2 regions of the Flectobacillus sp. genome follow, and region 1 is predicted to be linked to the other one. Evidence: riboswitches for the same ligand, from Rfam matches in the RefSeq annotation. Region 1 holds a riboswitch; the other holds the start of a gene.

Evidence for each region. Region 1 has a riboswitch for thiamine pyrophosphate ahead of ACOVQ4_RS18315 (TonB-dependent receptor). Riboswitches for the same ligand answer to the same signal wherever they lie in the genome.
Region 2: linked by a shared signal. The riboswitch ahead of ACOVQ4_RS04030 (hypothetical protein) and the one ahead of ACOVQ4_RS18315 (TonB-dependent receptor) in region 1 are both predicted to bind thiamine pyrophosphate.

The regions. Positions count from the first base shown of each region.
Region 1 is NZ_JBMLSD010000399.1:64,549-73,676, reverse strand. It holds gene ACOVQ4_RS18335 (DUF4301 family protein) at 1-377, shown strand, start outside; gene ACOVQ4_RS18330 (hydroxymethylglutaryl-CoA lyase) at 837-1,673, shown strand; gene ACOVQ4_RS18325 (acyl-CoA dehydrogenase family protein) at 1,969-3,165, shown strand; gene ACOVQ4_RS18320 (porin family protein) at 3,293-3,904, shown strand; gene ACOVQ4_RS18315 (TonB-dependent receptor) at 4,147-6,501, opposite strand; TPP riboswitch at 6,691-6,787, opposite strand; gene ACOVQ4_RS18310 (AAA family ATPase) at 6,848-7,825, opposite strand; gene ACOVQ4_RS18305 (DUF4350 domain-containing protein) at 7,872-9,116, opposite strand.
Region 2 is NZ_JBMLSD010000084.1:4,664-13,791, forward strand. It holds gene purU (formyltetrahydrofolate deformylase) at 1-368, shown strand, start outside; gene ACOVQ4_RS03995 (universal stress protein) at 726-1,565, opposite strand; gene ACOVQ4_RS04000 (thioredoxin family protein) at 1,764-2,057, shown strand; gene ACOVQ4_RS04005 (L,D-transpeptidase family protein) at 2,577-4,133, shown strand; gene ACOVQ4_RS04010 (hypothetical protein) at 4,524-4,931, shown strand; gene ACOVQ4_RS04015 (hypothetical protein) at 5,137-5,547, shown strand; gene ACOVQ4_RS04020 (hypothetical protein) at 5,559-5,930, shown strand; gene ACOVQ4_RS04025 (2-hydroxyacid dehydrogenase) at 6,386-7,405, opposite strand; TPP riboswitch at 7,596-7,691, shown strand; gene ACOVQ4_RS04030 (hypothetical protein) at 7,660-7,875, shown strand; gene thiS (sulfur carrier protein ThiS) at 7,938-8,141, shown strand; partial or broken gene thiC (phosphomethylpyrimidine synthase ThiC) at 8,197-9,128, shown strand, end outside.

The DNA of each region.
Region 1 (9,128 bases):
CTGGTGGTGGTCCTTTCTGGTGCAAAAATGCAGATGGCACGGCTTCTTTACAAATCGTGGAGTCGGCACAGGTAGATGTAGACAGCGAAGAACAAAAAGCTATTTTCAATAACTCAACACACTTCAATCCCGTTGATTTGATTTGTGGTTTAAAAAATAGTAAAGGCGAGAAATTCAATTTATTGGAATACAGAGACCCGAAAACAGGGTTTGTAACGGTAAAATCTCGCGATGGAAAAGACGTAAAAGCTCAAGAGCTCCCTGGCTTATGGAATGGCGCAATGTCTGATTGGAACACTATTTTTGTAGAGGTTCCTTTGATTACTTTCAATCCTGTAAAAACGGTAAATGACCTTTTGAGAGACGAGCACCAATAATAGTTTTTGGTACATTCGCAGTTTGACAATGAGTCATCCCAAATTTTAATATTTAGGTTATTTCCCAATTTTTTATCCAAAAGGCGTTCGAAAAACTATTTTCGAGCGCCTTTTGGATTTTACCTCTCGACGATATACCTCATTCAGGCGCAAGGATTGGGTCTCTGCTGGTAAAATTCAAAATAAGCATAAGATTGCTCAGTTTGGGTATGACTCATGATTGATAGATATGATTTATAAATCCCAAATCAAAAATCATCCTTTCCAATTTATACTAAGCGCTTTATGTTCTGCGTTTTAGTAATAAACATTTTCACTCTCAAAAAAAAGATTTTTCTAATTACCTAACCATCGTAATTGCATGAGTCCCAGCCAGAAATCTTCTGGTTGGGATTTTTTGTTTTTTCATAAGAATCACTCATATTGAGCCCTCAAACAATCATCAATAAACAAATACCTATGAAAATTATAGAATGCCCTCGTGATGCAATTCAAGGCTGGAAAACGCCTGTTTCAACTGCTTCTAAAGTTGAGTACCTAAATACTTTATTGCAAGTTGGTTTTGATACATTGGATTTTGGAAGTTTTGTTTCTCCCAAAGCAATTCCTCAAATGGCCGATACCGCCGAAGTATATCATCAATTACAATTAGATGGCCTGTCGACTAAGTTACTAGCCATAGTAGCTAACCTAAAGGGAGCTGAACAGGCAGTATCCTTTGAGCATATAACCTACTTGGGTTTTCCTTTTTCTATCTCCGAAACATTTCAACAAAGAAATACCAATAGCTCGATAGCTCAAGCCTATGAAACGGTCAAAGCTATTCAAGAACTATGCGTAAAAAATGGAAAAAAATTAGTAGTGTATTTCTCAATGGGGTTTGGCAATCCTTACGGAGATATATACAGCCCTGAAATTGTTGGAGATTGGTCTCAAAAAATGTCACAGTTAGGGATATCAATCATTGCACTGTCAGATACCGTAGGCATTGCTAAACCTGAGTTGGTGCAAGCGTTATTTGGCCACCTAATACCCTTGTATCCTCATATTGAATTTGGTGCGCATCTACATGCAACACCATTTAATTGGAGTGAAAAAATAGAAGCAGCCTACTCGGCCGGATGCCGCCGTTTTGATGGAGCATTGGGAGGTTTTGGGGGCTGCCCTATGGCCAAAGATGAGCTTGTTGGGAATATCAATACTAGAAACTTACTTGAAAGATTCAAATCAGAACATCCTATTAATTGGCAAGCTTGGGAAAAGGCTACAGCATTGAGTGAGAAAATATTTATTTAATTTTTGAGCCTTTGGCTTTCAGCTTTGGGCATTCGGCAAAAACATATCTATCGTGACTAAAAAACATTTTAACACTCTTTGCCTTGTGCCTGTTGCCTAGTGCCTACTGCCAAATGCTGTAAGCCGTAGGCGCTAAGCAAAAGGTCTTTATAATTTCATGAAAAACTCCTTTTTTCTTTAGCTTAGGGCTTAATGCCTGTGGTCTAAGGCTTTCAGAAATGCTTTTTCTAGATCTAGTGCCAAATGCCCATAGCCCCAAGCCTATTACTAATAACAATACATAACAAACAAAACCATGGAATTTCATCAATCAAATAAGACGGATAGTTTTGAATCACCAGATTTTTATCAAATAGATGATTTGCTAAGCGAGGAACATCTTTTGATTAGGCAATCGGTTAGAGATTTTATTAAAAAAGAGGTATCGCCAATTATTGAAGATGCAGCTCAAAATGCGGTATTTCCTGCTCACTTGGTCAAAAAATTTGGAGAAATGGGCTTATTTGGACCAACGATTCCTGAGCAATATGGCGCAGGAGGACTCGATTATATTGCCTACGGATTAATGATGCAGGAGGTGGAAAGAGGCGATTCTGGACTACGCTCGATGGCCTCGGTTCAAGGCTCTTTGGTGATGTATCCGATTTATGAATATGGGTCAGAAGTGCAAAAACAAAAATACCTTCCAAAGTTAGCTTCGGGTGAGCTGCTTGGGTGTTTTGGTTTAACAGAACCTGATTTTGGCTCAAATCCAGCGGGTATGCAGACTAAAATTGAAGATAAAGGGGATTATTATTTGCTCAATGGTTCAAAAATGTGGATATCTAATGCGCCAATGGCAGATATTGCCGTTGTTTGGGCCAAAAATGAACAAGGCCGTATCAAAGGACTCATCGTAGAAAGAGGAATGGAAGGTTTTTCGACACCTGAAATACATCAAAAATGGTCATTAAGGGCGAGTTGTACAGGTGAGTTGGTTTTTGATCAGGTAAAAGTGCCTAAAGAAAATCTATTACCTAAGGCAGATGGTTTGCGCGGTCCTTTGGGTTGTCTGGATTCGGCTCGTTATGGAATTGCTTGGGGTGCATTGGGTGCTGCCATGGACTGCTATGATTCTGCAAAAAAATATACTCTTGAAAGAATCCAATTTGATAAGCCGATTGCCTCGTTTCAATTGGTACAAAAAAAGCTTGCTGAGATGCTCACAGAGATAACCAAGGCACAACTAATTTGTTGGAGATTGGGGATGCTAAAAAATGAGGGAAAAGCAACTACTTCACAAATTTCTTTGGCCAAAAGAAACAACGTTGAAATAGCCTTAAAGATTGCCAGAGAAGCACGCCAACTACATGGAGGTATGGGTATTACGGGTGAATACCCTATAATGAGGCACCTCATGAATCTCGAATCTGTAGTTACTTATGAGGGTACACACGATATCCATTTATTGATTTTGGGAGCGGAAATAACGGGCATTCCTGCCTTTAAATAATGAGCCGATTACTCAATTAGAGCCATTCTAACCAATATTTTATAAGATTTTGAGGTTTTATAGTCAAACAGCCACTCAAAGGGGGGCTATCGTGATTGTTTTATTTTTCATTAAAATCCTTAATCTTATGCTAAACATTAAAAGATTTGCTGTCCTTGCTTTATTGTGTGTATGCTCGCCACTTTTGAAAGCACAAAATTTATCGTTCGGCCCTACTGTTGGGGTAAATTTTTCGAACTTGTCAGGGTTTAATTCCTTAGAATCTAAAGCTGGTATTGTGACAGGTTTGTTTGTTAACTATAGTACACAAGCTCATTTTGGTATTGGTGCACAAGTATTATATAGCGAGCTTGGTGCAAAATTTAAGAATAGCAACGAAGAAATCAATCTTGATTATGTACAAATTCCTGTTTTAGCAACGTATTATTTTGGCTCCAAACAAACTACAGGGCAATGGAGACCCAAGGTGTTTGCTGGCCCTTATGTTGGGTTTTTGACGAGTGCAAAAAATCAAAATGGAGGAGAGTTGAATGCAGGAGGAACTGCCTATAACAAAAACGATGTAGGGCTAACTTTGGGTGCAGGTGTAAATTATGCCTTAAGTCAAAAAATGTGGTTAAATCTCGATGCTCGTTATGGTTTGGGTTTGACAGACGTAATGAAAGGACAAGCTCAAAATGTTTCGAATAGAGCTTTTAGTGTAAATTTTGGACTAAGTTTTCCGATAGGTACTTACTAAAAAGGAAAAAGCTCGTAGATAAATCTTACGAGCTCGCGAACCACTTACTAGGATTAACTTTATAGATTATAGAAGTATTAATTTGCTAGGGTGATAGACGAATGTGTATACTTTGTTGTTTTCCCGAAGTTAACAAATCTATGGTAGGCAGTGTTAGCGAATCTTATTAAACGGTCATACTTTATACAAAAGCGCCTAAATGCCAACATTTAGGCGCTTTTGTATAAGCAGATAATAAGGATTTAAAACTTAATATTTACTCCTAACAAAAAGTTAAATCCTGCTTGTGGGTAGTAAAAGTTTTCGGTTACAGTTTGCCCCTCATAAACATAACTGTAAGTATAACCATTGGATTCGTAAAGTGTATTGAAAATATTGTTACCCAACAAACTCAATCCTAATTCTTTACAGAATGAAGGTTTGAAGGTGTAAATAACTCGTAAATCATTCGTAAAATAGGCATTCAACTTACGGTTTTCATTACTGGTATTGTCCATATATTGTTTACCTACATATTTGGATAATAAGCCAAGCTCAAGCCCTTTGAGAGGCGTGTAAAGTAACTGTGAACCTCCTATGATATTTGGCGAAAACGCAATGTCGGTCTTAGCAAACTTGTTCTCTACGTCAATATAGGGCTCGTCATAACTTGGTACTATCTCAGTAAAGTTGTTGATTTTGTTGCTTGAGAGGGTTGCATTTACGTTCCACTTCAATGCTTTGTTTAATTGAACTCCTGCTTGTAGTTCAAGTCCCATTCTATAACTACTAGGTACATTGATACGAATTGGAGTTCCTACGTCATTCAATTTTCCAGTCAAAACCAATTGATTTTTGTAATCCATCCAATAGGCATTTGCTTCAAATGCCACTTTTCCTTTTTGTGTTTTAAAACCTACCTCCAAATCGCGCAGAGTTTCTGCCTGCGGGGCTCTGCCTGGATTATCTACAAAGTCGGAGCGGTTTGGCTCTTTATTGCCTATACTGTAAGACACAAAGGCAGAAGTACCCGTTGAGATTTGATAAGTCAAGCCCATCTTTGGATTGAAAAAGTTGTAATTTTTACTTTGAGAAATATCAACCAAGTTATCATCAATTCCTTTGATGCTATAACCAACCGTACGATATTGTAAGTCGGCAAAAGCATTTAATTTTTCTAGTAATTGATAATATACTTTTCCGTAAACATTAAAATCTGTTTTTAGGGCTGTTCCATTGTAGTATTTATCCCCCAATTTAGCAGTTGATGTATATTGTGCCCAGATGATTTGTCCATAATGACGACCATCATATTGGTTCCAAGCTCCACCAATATTTGCACTCAAGCGATTATTTCCTTTATAATCAAACGAGAATGTACTTCCGTAAAAGTCATTATCCAACCATTTTTGACGGACTAAATCTGTTTTTGTAATAGTCGTATTACCAATTACTACATTGGGTAATCCATATTTCGAGAATTTGTCTTGCTCTTTAAATTGTTCATAATACCCGCGACCATAGGTATAATGCAAGTTGAAGTTGAATGACCAATTAGAGGAAAGACTATGCGACGATAATAATTGATAATGGTCTTGCTGATAATTATCGGTTTGGTTTGGATACGTATAAGGGTTGTAAGTACGATTGGTGCTCAATAAATACTCTGGTACACCCTCCCAAGCTTGGTAAGTTTTCTCTTTTCCAGAAAATACATTCAAACGATAGAATGATTTTTTAGTAAAGTATGCGCCCGATAAATAAAACGAACGCAGGTCAGAGGAGGCACGGTCGATATACCCATCAGATTTGAGTCTCGACAAACGGGCATCCAAAGTAAAGCGGTTATTTAACAGCCCCGAACCTACCAAAATAGTGTTTTTGAAAGTATTAAATGAACCAAATGAGTTGTTGGATTCGGCATAAGCCTCTTTTCTAAATTCGTTGGTCGACATATTTACAGTTGCACCAAACGCCCCTGCTCCATTAGTAGAGGTTCCTACCCCACGCTGAATTTGAATGGAGTTGGTTGAACTAGCAAAATCAGGCATATTTACCCAATAAACGCCCTGAGATTCGGCATCGTTGAGCGGAATGCCATTGATAGTGACATTGATACGGGTAGCGTCTGTACCACGAATACGAATACCTGTGTAGCCAATACCTGCCCCTGCGTCGGAGGTAGTTACTAGCGAGGGGGTGAAGTTGAGCAATTGGGGTATGTCCTGACCAAGGTTTTGTTTCTGAAGGTCTTCTTTACTCACATTGGTATAAGCTACCCCAGATTTTTCATTGGCACGAGTAGCGTTTACCACAACTTCGTCGGCCATAAAGGAGCTTTTCTGAAGCGAAAACGAGATAGTCGAATTTTGTAGAAGTTCGATAGAATTACTTTGTTTCTCAAAACCAACAAAACTTACCTTGATGAGGTAGGTTCCTTTTTTAAGATTTTTGATTACAAAATTGCCATTAGCATCAGTAATGGTACCACGCATGGTATTGTCGATAGTGAGCGTGGCTCCTGCCAAAGCTTTTTTGGTTTCAGCATCTGTGACTTTCCCAGAAATACTAAATTGTGCATGCGCTGATACCGCTAGGATGCACAATATCATTACCATAAATACTTTCTGAGTAAACTCGTATGGTAGTTTGGAAAGACTTTTTTTTACGAAAAACTGCTCAGTCGTTAAATTTTTCATCATTTTTGAAAACATAACGACAGGTAAAGGAGTCAAATCCTGTCCGATTTAACAATAAAAATAACCCGTAAAATATTGATTAATTGAATGATAGAAAGATATAGCGTTACTATCTATCATCAAAATCCCTTCGACAGCATTACCTGTATCAGGTTCAATGGGTATAATCTCAGCCCGTTGTTATAAGGCACCCCTTTTTTGTGATTGTAATCACAAAGGTATGATGAAAAATGATATAATTTGTTTAGAATATGGAAAAAAAGCTTTAACGAGGTACCTCTACTTTTTGGACTATGCCCTTTAGGACATCTTCGATACTTGCCCCTTCCATTTCTTTTTCGGGCGTAAGTGCCACACGATGACGAAGCACCGTTGGTAGTAATTCTTGGATATCTTCTGGAGTAACAAAATCTCGACCACGTATTGCCGCAAATGCTTTGGATGCTTGTAGTAAAGCTACTGACGCACGTGGAGATGCACCTAGGTACAAGAATTTGGAGCGCCGAGTCTCGTGAATTAATTTTGCGATATATTCTAATATATTTTCGTCAACAAGCACCTGTTTCACTTTGGCTCTTAAGTTTGCCAATTGCTCCGAATTTAATACTGCCTTGATATTGTCTTCTAACTTTGATAATTCTGTTTTTGCTCTATGATGATGACCTTTCAAAATTTCGATTTCTTCGTTGAGATTAGGATATCCTACCAAGATTTTGAACATAAAACGGTCTAGTTGCGCTTCAGGAAGTCGGTATGTACCCTCTTGCTCGATGGGATTTTGGGTTGCAATGACCAAAAACGGAAATGCCATTGGATAGGTGCTACCTGCATTGGTGATTTGACGCTCTTCCATTACCTCAAACAATGCTGACTGTGTTTTGGCAGGCGAGCGGTTGATTTCGTCTATGAGGATAATATTAGAAAATATAGGACCTTTTCTGAACTCAAAATCACTAATTTTTGGATTAAACACGGCGGTTCCTAATACATCCGAAGGCATCATGTCGGGGGTGAACTGAATCCTACTGAAGTCGACAGATATAGTTCGTGATAACAATTTGGCTATGAGTGTTTTTGCAACTCCAGGTACACCTTCCAATAAGATGTGCCCGTCGGCCAAGAGTGCCGTCAGTAACAAGTCGATAGTATGTGCCTGACCAACTATAATATTGCCTATTTGCTGGCGGATGTCTGTAACTGCTTGGTGTAATTCGCTTAAGTCGATGCGTGATTCAAAATTCATAATTTTGGGTAAAAGAGCGTGAATAATAGAGCTTTGGTACGATACTTTATTGCTTTACGGCTTGATGAAATTCTTCAATTTTATTGTTAAAAAGTATGAGTTCTTTTTCAGAAATATGGTCTGTTGTATTGATATGCTGAATCATCTTGAAAATAGCTTGTAGGCTAGCTACTTCTATTCCAGATTTGTGACTTAACTCTTCAAGAAAATCATCATCAATTAGATTGGTATTTAAGTAAAACCTATCGCGAATAAAGTGTAGCAAATGAGTGATTTTCTTTCGGGCAATTATCAAGTGTTCTTTCTTGTTAAAATACAGTTGTCCAATTGTTTTGACAAATACAACGGAGGTATTTGCTGGGGTTTGAATAATAGGAATAATTCTTTGGCGACGTTTGGCCTCAAAAATCATGAATAGCCCTAAGCCAATTAGAGTTAGGTAATAGGCCCATCGCAGGGCTGGTTGGCTAATAATATACCTAAAAGGGGACTCATCGTAGGAGGCTTCTCCTGCTTTTTGGATAGATTTACTCATGGTTCTATAACCCGACCCAAAAGAGGCTGCTTGGTAATATTCATCCCAATAAATGGTTTGTTGGGGCAAATATCTTAATGCATTAATCGCAAAATGGCTATTTGACGGACTAATAACATAATAATTGCTAAAGGCTTTTGGTGTAGAATTAAGAAAAAATGTTCCGTTTCCCCATTTTATCTTAATATAAGTAGCTTTTTGTGTATTGTTACGAGCTAAAATAGTCCATTGGGTTTGGGTTGAAATACTATCTTCAAAAAAAGCCTCAGCATCATCCATCCTGAATCGAAAGGGCTTTTTTTGTTTAATTTGTGGATTTGTAAAATTAATAGAGATGCTGCTTCCTTTTTTTAGAACACTTTCATAGTCGATAGAAAAATGTAAGGTGTCTGCAAGAGAACCAAAATCTTCTGCCGCAATAAATACAGTGTTTCCATTATCTACAAACGTGAGTAGTTTGTTCAAACTGATTGAATCGAGGGTAAAAGAATTGGCTATGCTGATATACGTGGTTTGACGAAAATCCGTGTTTTGATTTGTATGCTTGGCTAAAACAGGAAATTTTTCATCATGAATCTTTTGGTTGGGAAAAAGTTCGGGTAATATACGATACAAAATTTGCCCTCCATAGGGTATATCATCGGCATTGGAGTAAGTAGGAACCCAAACCGTTGGCTTAGGCTTAAATATTTCTATAGCAATAAAGCCTAAGAAGGTAACAATCAAAACAATGATATATTTGGTTTTTTGTGCCATTCAATGGTGCGA
Region 2 (9,128 bases), on a different contig from region 1:
GTTTTGATTATTTGGTATTAGCCAAATTTATGCGTGTGTTAACACCATCTTTTACTGAACGTTATACAGGAAAAGTTATCAATATTCACCACTCATTTTTACCTGCGTTTATTGGTGCTAATCCGTACAGACAGGCGTATGAACGTGGGGTAAAGATTATCGGGGCAACGGCACACTTTGTTACCGATGATTTAGACGAAGGACCGATTATTTTCCAAGATGTGATTTCTGTAAACCATACCAAAACAGCTACCGAAATGGCTGCTGCTGGTCGTGATGTTGAAAAAATTGTTCTTGCCAAGGCACTCAAGTTGGTACTTGAAGATAGAGTATTTATTGCTGGAAACAAGACGATTATTTTTGAGTAAATATATAAGGAAGATAGGTATTTAGTAAAGATATGTTGCTAACAACAATAAAACCTTGCTCATTTTTAGATTAGTAGTGGTGGATTGAATCTGTTGTTGGGGGATAAGTAAAAAGGGTTTAATAGGATATTAGTTATTGAAATGCACTACAGGTATATTATTACGTAATTGAGCAATGAAGGCAACAGTCGCAGGGCAAAGAGTGTTAAAATGTTTTTTAGTAACGATAGATAGATTTTTGCCGAATGCCTATAGCTGCTTGCTTAATTAAATTTTTCCTTTTGCTTAGATAATTACAAAAAACAAATAAGGTTGACGAAAACTTCGTCAACCTTAAACCTCAACTTTATTTTGTAATCAATATTTCTTTTGTAACACCAACAAAGGAATTTGTGAACTGAGTGTCAGATGCTTAATAATGCTCTCATGAAAAAGTTTTTCGACAAAACTTTTGGGGCGATGTGCCAAAATCACGGCATCTGGTTTTTGATTTCGAATATATTTGTCGAGGCCTACTATGGTGTCGTCTCGATACAAATTGCGGAAAATGATTTTTTCACCTCCAAATTCTTCTTCTAGTAACTCAATGATTTCACTAGATGGGAATACCTCTGGGCTCAAGTATTCTTTTACATGAACCAATTTGGTTTGATTTATTCCCAATAGCGCTCCTAGGTTGATAATCTTATGGATACAGCCGATTTCATCTCCCTCCAAATCACTGGCATATATCACTTCTTTGATCGTATGAATGTTGGCCTGCTCAGGAACTATCCATACAGGGACTTTACTTTTTTGGGCGATACTCAAAGCTGTTGAGCCAAACATATTAGCAATAATTCCTCCTTCACCCAAGCTTCCAACAACAATAAAATCTGGTTTAAGCTCCTCTGCCACCTCCAATATATTATCTACTGGATTACCAAAAACGAGTCTACTCTCAATAGCATTAGATAGATTGTACTGAGTAATCAGGCTATTTTTGGTTTCTTCTAGCAATGTCTTAGTCTCCTCTAATGCCTCCTGCATTAAACCTTGTTGAGGCAAGGGCAAGATGAAGGGCGTGGTCGAAACAGGCGCTTCGTAGGCGTGAAGCAAGATAATCTTGGCATCAATGAGTCCTGCTAAGGATACTGCAAAGTCAGCAGCATGTTGAGCATTTGGACTAAAGTCGGTAGGTAACAAGATTTTTTTCATAGCTTGAGCTGTTTTGTTACTACAAATTTCAAGTAAAAATAAGCTTCCCCAAATGAGTATAGTTAGCTGGTTTTGTGAAGTTTATCAGGCTTTTAGGTACTGACAAAAGTCATTATTTATTCCCTTTAAACTCATATAATTTTGCTATATCTTCTTGAATATTTGCTATCAAAACAGGGGATAAAATTTGAAATACTTATGGCAAGTCACACACAAACACCAGTCCTTATGTTGTTCTACGAAATTCATAAGGAAGAGCTGGAGGTTTTTGAAAAACTCAAGAAGACCAACCCAGCTATTGCTAGTTATCTTGCGGTTAGTGTAAAAAATAACCCAGAGGTAGCCAAGACATTTAAGGTGACACAATTGCCTACCTATTTGATTTTATATAATGGGAAGGAATGTTGGCGTCATACCGGAAATGCAAACGTAGAATTACTAAAAAACAATCTAGCCCTCATTGAACCCATTAATCGTGAAGCATTTATATAAATATGAAAGCAAAATTAGTTTTCCAACAGGCATTCGGTAAATAGTTTTAAAAATGTTTTTCTATTGCCGAAACCTTATTTTACTGAGAGCTCAAAGCCGAAAGACGAACGCTTAAAAGTATAATTTCATTTTGCACGACAGCCTAAAAATGAGAGCAAAAATAGTTTTCTACAGGCATGAGGCAACAGGCAATTATTTTCAAAAATATTTTTGTTAACCACCGATATACTTTTGCCAAAAGCCTACAGCTGAAAGCTCATAGTACAAATGATTAGCTTAATTTAATAATACAGTGCCTTTTGTATTGCGCTACAAAAGGCCTGTAGCATTAGAAAAAACATCTATATGCGAGCTAAGTTTCTGGCTTCGAGTACACTGCCTTCAGACTAACTATTCGAAAACCTACTACCATTATTGTAATTTTTTCCTTCCTTTTTACTGAAATGCTTGGAATACGTGGTATTCTCAGGTCTTTTCTGATGAAAACTTATCATTTACCGAACCCAAACTAGTAAAAACATGAGAGCTCTATTCTATCTTCAAAAACTATTCACCTTTTGTTTTATTATTGGAACCGTATGGAGTACACCTGTAGTTGCTCAAACGCAAGAAGATTTAAAATCTTTTATCCAAAAATTGTATTCTGACCAAGCCTACGCCAAGGAATTACAAATCGAAAGCCCTTCTGAAGTTATCAGATTTTACCAAAATATTGATTATAAAACTATTTGGCTAGAAGGCGAATCGGATTATAAAAAAGAGTACTTGGATGTGCTCAAACATGCTTCTGACTACGGACTCGACCGTACCAAATATCATTATGGCTATCTGACTTCTAGGCATTTCCCAACATTAGAATACGAACTCATCATGACGCACTCAATCATGGAGTTTTATAAAGATATTGCCAATGGCACTACTTTGTTGGATTTGTCTTACAATGGTTTGGGATATAATAATCATTGTCTCAACCCTACAGCGATGCTCCTCAACACCTACGCTAAAGGAAGTGTCAAGGATGTGATCTCTTTTTTGCAACCGCAATCTTTGGGCTATCAGGCAACGCAAAACCTTTTGACTCGCTTGAATACTTTTGTCGAAAATGACAATTTTCAAGAACCAGTTGTAACCTATATCGCAACTTTTGCAGAAAATAAAGAACTCATCAAAAAGCTTTACTATTTAGGTTTTTTGCCTACCATGACCGACGCTAGTCTTCTCAAAGAAGGTATGATTACGAATGCCCTGAAAGGCTTTCAGTCATTATATAACATTGTACCAGACGGTATTCTTGGCCCAATTACCCTATCAAAATTATCGATTCCTTTAGTCAAATTGCGTGCGCAGCTCATTCTTAATCTCAATCGTTGGCGAGTAATTAATTGCCTTGATAATCAACGATATATTCAAATCAACATTCCTTCGGCTACTTTGGCACTCTATGATCGAGATAGCTTGGTGATGCGTATGAAAACAATCGTGGGGAAACCCATTACCCCAACCCCAACGCTTTGTTCTGAAATAAACAAGATTACCTTTTTCCCTTACTACGAAGTTCCTAAAAATGTAGCCATCAACGAGCTATTGCCTGTGCAGCAAAAAGAACCTAGTTTTTTTGAGAATAATGGCTATCAGTTAATCGATGAAAAAGGATTTGTAAGGGACGCTAACAGTATCGATTGGGGTACAGTCTCGAAAGACAATTTCCCTTATGAAGTCCGTCAGGTAGCTGGCTGTGATAATTCATTGGGCTTACTCAAATTTGACTTTGATAGTCCCTATTCGATGTACTTGCACGATACTAATCGCAAAGATTTATTTAGTAAAAACAAGCGCTATCTGAGCAATGCCTGTATTCGTCTCGAAAAACCTTATGAATTAGCAACCATGCTTTTTCAAGATAGAAATCTGGTAGAAGAATTCGTGAAAAAGCGTTTTGAACCACATTTAAGCCCAACAAGCTTCGCACTTGAAAACCCTATTAAAATATTCATTACCTACATTACCGCAGATGTCGACGATTTTGGTAGTCTTGTTATTTATGATGATGTATACAACAAGGATAATATAAAATAGGGGAGTGGGGCTCATCACAATGGCAGATTGGCGATTTCTGATTGTGGAATTTTGTTTCTTATAAAAATGAGGATATATATCCGAAATCCAACATTAGGGTTGTACGAAGGATTTTATTTTGTTCAAAAGAGTGCTTATGATTAGTGTTTTTTGATGTAGTGGCAACTCTAATCCGATATTGGAAATCATTAGTATCGCCTTTCGTATGTGTTCGATTCTTTCCAACAAAAATCATATATCCGAATGACTTTACTCTTAGTTTGGGGATGTGCTATAAAACAAATTTGTACTGTAATCAATTGCTAATCAAGCAAGTCAGATTACACTCTTAGTACAAAACCGACCAAGTCTTTTTTATTTTTTCTATAACAAAACAAAACCTTTACCATCATGAGTACTATCGAAAACCTCGAAGTTGATCGTTCATTTAAGTATCAATTCTACCACCGCGAGAATAGCGAATGGCTTAAATCTTTAGATTTTTTCAAAGAAGAAATCAAATATCTCAAAGGGCTTATTGCGAATGTGAATAAGAAAAACACTTCGCATGAGGTACAAAATGAAACCTTTATCTTCAATCGAGAACTAGATATTCTTGCTGGCGACATTGATGCCGTCAATCAGTCTATCGTTGAAGAAGAATGGGGATTTGATGACGATGCTATGGGCAAAGACTTTTTACTAGGCGAAGAAATCTATTATCGTCATATTGGCATTCGTGAGAATTTTCAAAAAGCTGAAAAGGCTTTCTATGATATCAAACACCGATTGTATAGATTTTTGTGTAAATCGTTGTAAATCCAACGATTCGTTTTATGCAGTAAATTAGTACAAAATAATTTTACTTGTTAGTTTGGGATGGCGAACGGTTTTCTTGGTTGAGGAAACCGTTTTTTAAAACTGCTTTTTTCACTTTGACTTTTATCAGTATTACTTATGACGAATGTTCTATGTTAGGTTCCCCAAAAGCAAGAACTTTGACATATCAAAAATGACAAGCACCATGGAAAATGTTCTATTTGAGCCAAAAACAAGTTCGTTGAAGTTTGAACTTTATCACAGAGAAAACCAGCAATGGTTATCAACTTTGAACTTTATCCGTGACGAAATTCAGTACTTCGAAACTTGGATGGAACATTTGCGAGAGTTGAACCTATCAAGAACATTACAAAATGAATGGATTGCTTTGGAGGAACAATTTGCGCAAGAAAGAGTAGAGACTCAAGCCTTGCTCAGAGCCATCGAACATGAAGAATATCTTTTTGGTTTGGAAACTCAACAGAAAGATTTTCAACTCGGAGAAGAACACTATCTAAAGCACCGCAATTTACGGGTTCGTTTTAGGGCAATTGAAAAAGATTTTCATACAAGCAAGCATTCATTTTACGAATTTATGACCGATATAATGAACTAGCCATGGAAACAATGAAATTTGAACTCTGTCATTTTGAAAACATCAAATGGGCAGAAAGTTTGACCTTTTATGCTGACGAAATTAAGTTTTTTGTCAAAATCCTAAAAGAAGTCTTGCATAGCAATACTCATACTGAGCTAACAAAAAAGGCAGAGGACTTTTTGGCAAAATTTAAACATAGCGAATCAGAAATTGAAAGTCTGGCAATAGCGATTTTAGAGCAAGAAAAATCCTTTGCTGAATATGCTCAAGGCAAACAGTTTTTGTTTGACCAGCAGGTACAAATGATTCATGAGCGTCGTCGCTCAGCGTTTCAAACACTCGAAAAAGACTTTATGCTACACAAGCATCAATTGTATCAGTTTTTGTCGAATGTCCTATAAAGTTATTAGTTAATCGTCTATCTGTTATTCGAAAACAGATTCGTCATTAAAAGTAATGATACGGATAAGACGAAAACTTGATAACTTATTTAATGAGAAATAACAAGTGGTTTAGAGATAGATTTGAATGGCTCCCTTCATTAAAGGAAGCCATTTTTGTTTGTGTATGAGTAGATAATTCAGGAGGTATTATTTTTATCTTACCTGTAGAGACGTAATACTTTACGTCTAAAACGATGGTATTCTTACATATACCATCAAAAAAGGCGTTTGAAATAAGTTTTTCAAACGCCTTTTTTGATGAACTGTCAAGATAGTTATATAGGGATAACAAGTTCGATACTGTATTACAAAATGACACATTTTTAGACGTAAAGTATTACGTCTCTACGGTTGTCGTGAATCGTTTCATAAAACATTTCTTTTGTGCAAGGGCAAATTCACTACTCCACACTCTATTGTAACTCTTCAAGCTGGTGTATTTTACCTACCTTTGCATTACACTCTTCAGGAGTACCCAGCTGCCATTCGTCCAGATTTTGTATAGTTTTATCTGCAATATTGGTCAGTGCTTCATTGGTCAAAAATGCTTGGTGTCCTGTGATAATAACGTTATTGAAGTTCATCAAATCATTCAGTAACTCATCACGACCTTCCGTTTCAAAATGGTTTTTGAAGAAAATACCTCTTTCATTTTCGTAAACATCCAAACCCAAATAACCGATTTTTCCATCACGTAAGCCTTGCAAGACATCTTCTGTTTTTACCAAGCCTCCACGACTAGTATTTACAAGCATAACACCTGTTTTCATTTTGGCAATTTGTTCTTTGGTAATCATATATTTGGTTTCCTCTGTCAGAGGTGCATGAAGCGTAATAATATCAGACGTTGCGAGTAATTCATTAAGTGTCACAAAAGTTACTCCTTCGTAGTCATTGGCCTCCTCGGCGTATTTGTCATACACCATCAGCCTGCATCCAAAGCCTTTCAGGATATCTGCCACCACTTTTCCAATAGTACCCAAGCCCACAATTCCGACGGTTTTTTGGTACATATCAAAACCAATCAAGCTACTCAAATCGAACTGGTAGTTATGAGCTTTGGTATCGGCCATGATGAGCTTTCTATTCAAAGCCATCATCAATGCCACCGTATGCTCGGCCACAGAATTTGGCGAATAATGCGGAACATTAGCCACTCGAATACCCAACTCGGCTGCTACTTTAAGATTGATATGGTCAACACCCACCGAACGGGTGGCTACATATTTCACGCCCAAATCATTTAAGGCACGAAGTACAGGCTCTGAGGCGTCGTCGTTGGTAAAAAGCACTACCACATCAAATCCTTCTGCCATTTTCACGGTATCCATATTCAAGGGTTTTCCAGTGATAGTAATATCGTGTTTTTGTTGGTTAGCGTTTTGTAAAGAGGCTTTTTCAAACTCTTTAGTACTATAAATCAGTGCTTTCATACGGGATAGAATTTTGGTTAATAAAAGAAGGTTTAGCCTTTTTTATATGTCAAAATTACCCCTCCATCTCATTTTTACCCATGACATTTATCAGTCTATTAGCTACTTATACTCATCCAAACGAAGTAATGGCGGATTGAAATAAAAACACATTTCTCTTTTTTCTTTCAAAAACGTCCTTTAAGTTTGTAGCAGACTTTAGGGGTGCCTTAATATACGGGCTGAGATTATACCCTTTGAACCTGAACAGCGTAATGGTTGCGAAGGAAAAAGCAGAGCAAAATACTTTTCGTAGAATAGCCATTGGTGGGCTATCTCCAAAATATTTCAAGCTGAAGTTTTTGATTAATGATGTAGGAAATTGTTGGGATTATTTGTCCTTTACAGCTCTATTGTTTTGGGCTGTATCTGATAAATGTCGCTTCAATCCTAAACGGAGCAAAGTAGCATTCGCTCGCAAAATCATTTAAGCAAAAACCGTTCTGTCTAATCCACTCCTAAGGGTCGCGTTGGTATTTAATATTTTACAAACATGACCTTATTTATCAATTCAGAAGCTACAGACGTAGCATCCAGCTTCACAATCGAAGACTTACTCGAACAATTTCATTTGGCTCAAGTCAAAGGTTTGGCCATTGCTGTCAATGATATGGTTTTGCCCAAATCCGAATGGCAAAGTCATGTTTTTCAAGAAAACGACCAAGTAACTCTCATTCGAGCAAGTCAGGGAGGATAAAATTCCTTACTCCAATCCTATTGTAACATCATGTATTTTAACTCATCATTCTCCTATGAAAAAAAGTAATGAGGTAGCGCCTTCGACAGAAGCTATCAGCCGTAGTCCTTTTCCAAATTCTCGTAAGATTTATGTGCCAGGCGCCTTGCACAATATTCAGGTGGCTATGCGTGAAATCAGTTTGACGGATACCAAAATTTCTGGTAACATTTTTACTAAAAACCCTTCGGTAGCAGTTTATGACACTTCTGGTCCTTATACCGACCCGAATATTGAAATTGACGTAAGAAAAGGTCTTCCAAAGCTTCGTGAAGAATGGATTATTGCCCGTGGTGATACTGAGCAGTTAGATGCCATTAGTTCTGAATACGGACAAGAGCGCTTGAATATGAGGTCATTAGATGAACTTAGATTCAACTATTTGGCTAAACCAAGAAAAGCAAAAACTGGACAAAATGTAACGCAATTGCACTATGCCAAGAAGGGTATTATTACCCCAGAAATGGAATACATTGCGATTCGTGAAAATCAAAAAATAGAATCTTTACAAAGCTTAGGTCATCAGCACGAAGGCTACAGCTTTGGAGCTAATACACCAAAAGGCGCAATTACACCTGAGTTTGTACGTGAAGAAATCGCCGCTGGACGCGCCATTATTCCTGCCAATATCAATCACCCCGAGAGCGAGCCAATGATTATTGGACGGAATTTTTTGGTAAAAATCAATGCCAACATTGGTAACTCGGCCGTAAGTTCAAGCATCGAAGAAGAAGTCGAAAAAGCCGTCTGGGCTTGTCGCTGGGGCGCAGATACTATCATGGATTTGTCGACTGGCAAAAATATTCATGAAACCCGTGAGTGGATTATCCGAAATTCACCAGTACCAATCGGAACTGTGCCAATTTATCAAGCACTTGAAAAAGTTGGTGGAAAAGCCGAAGATTTGACTTGGGAGCTATTTAGAGATACGCTTATCGAACAAGCTGA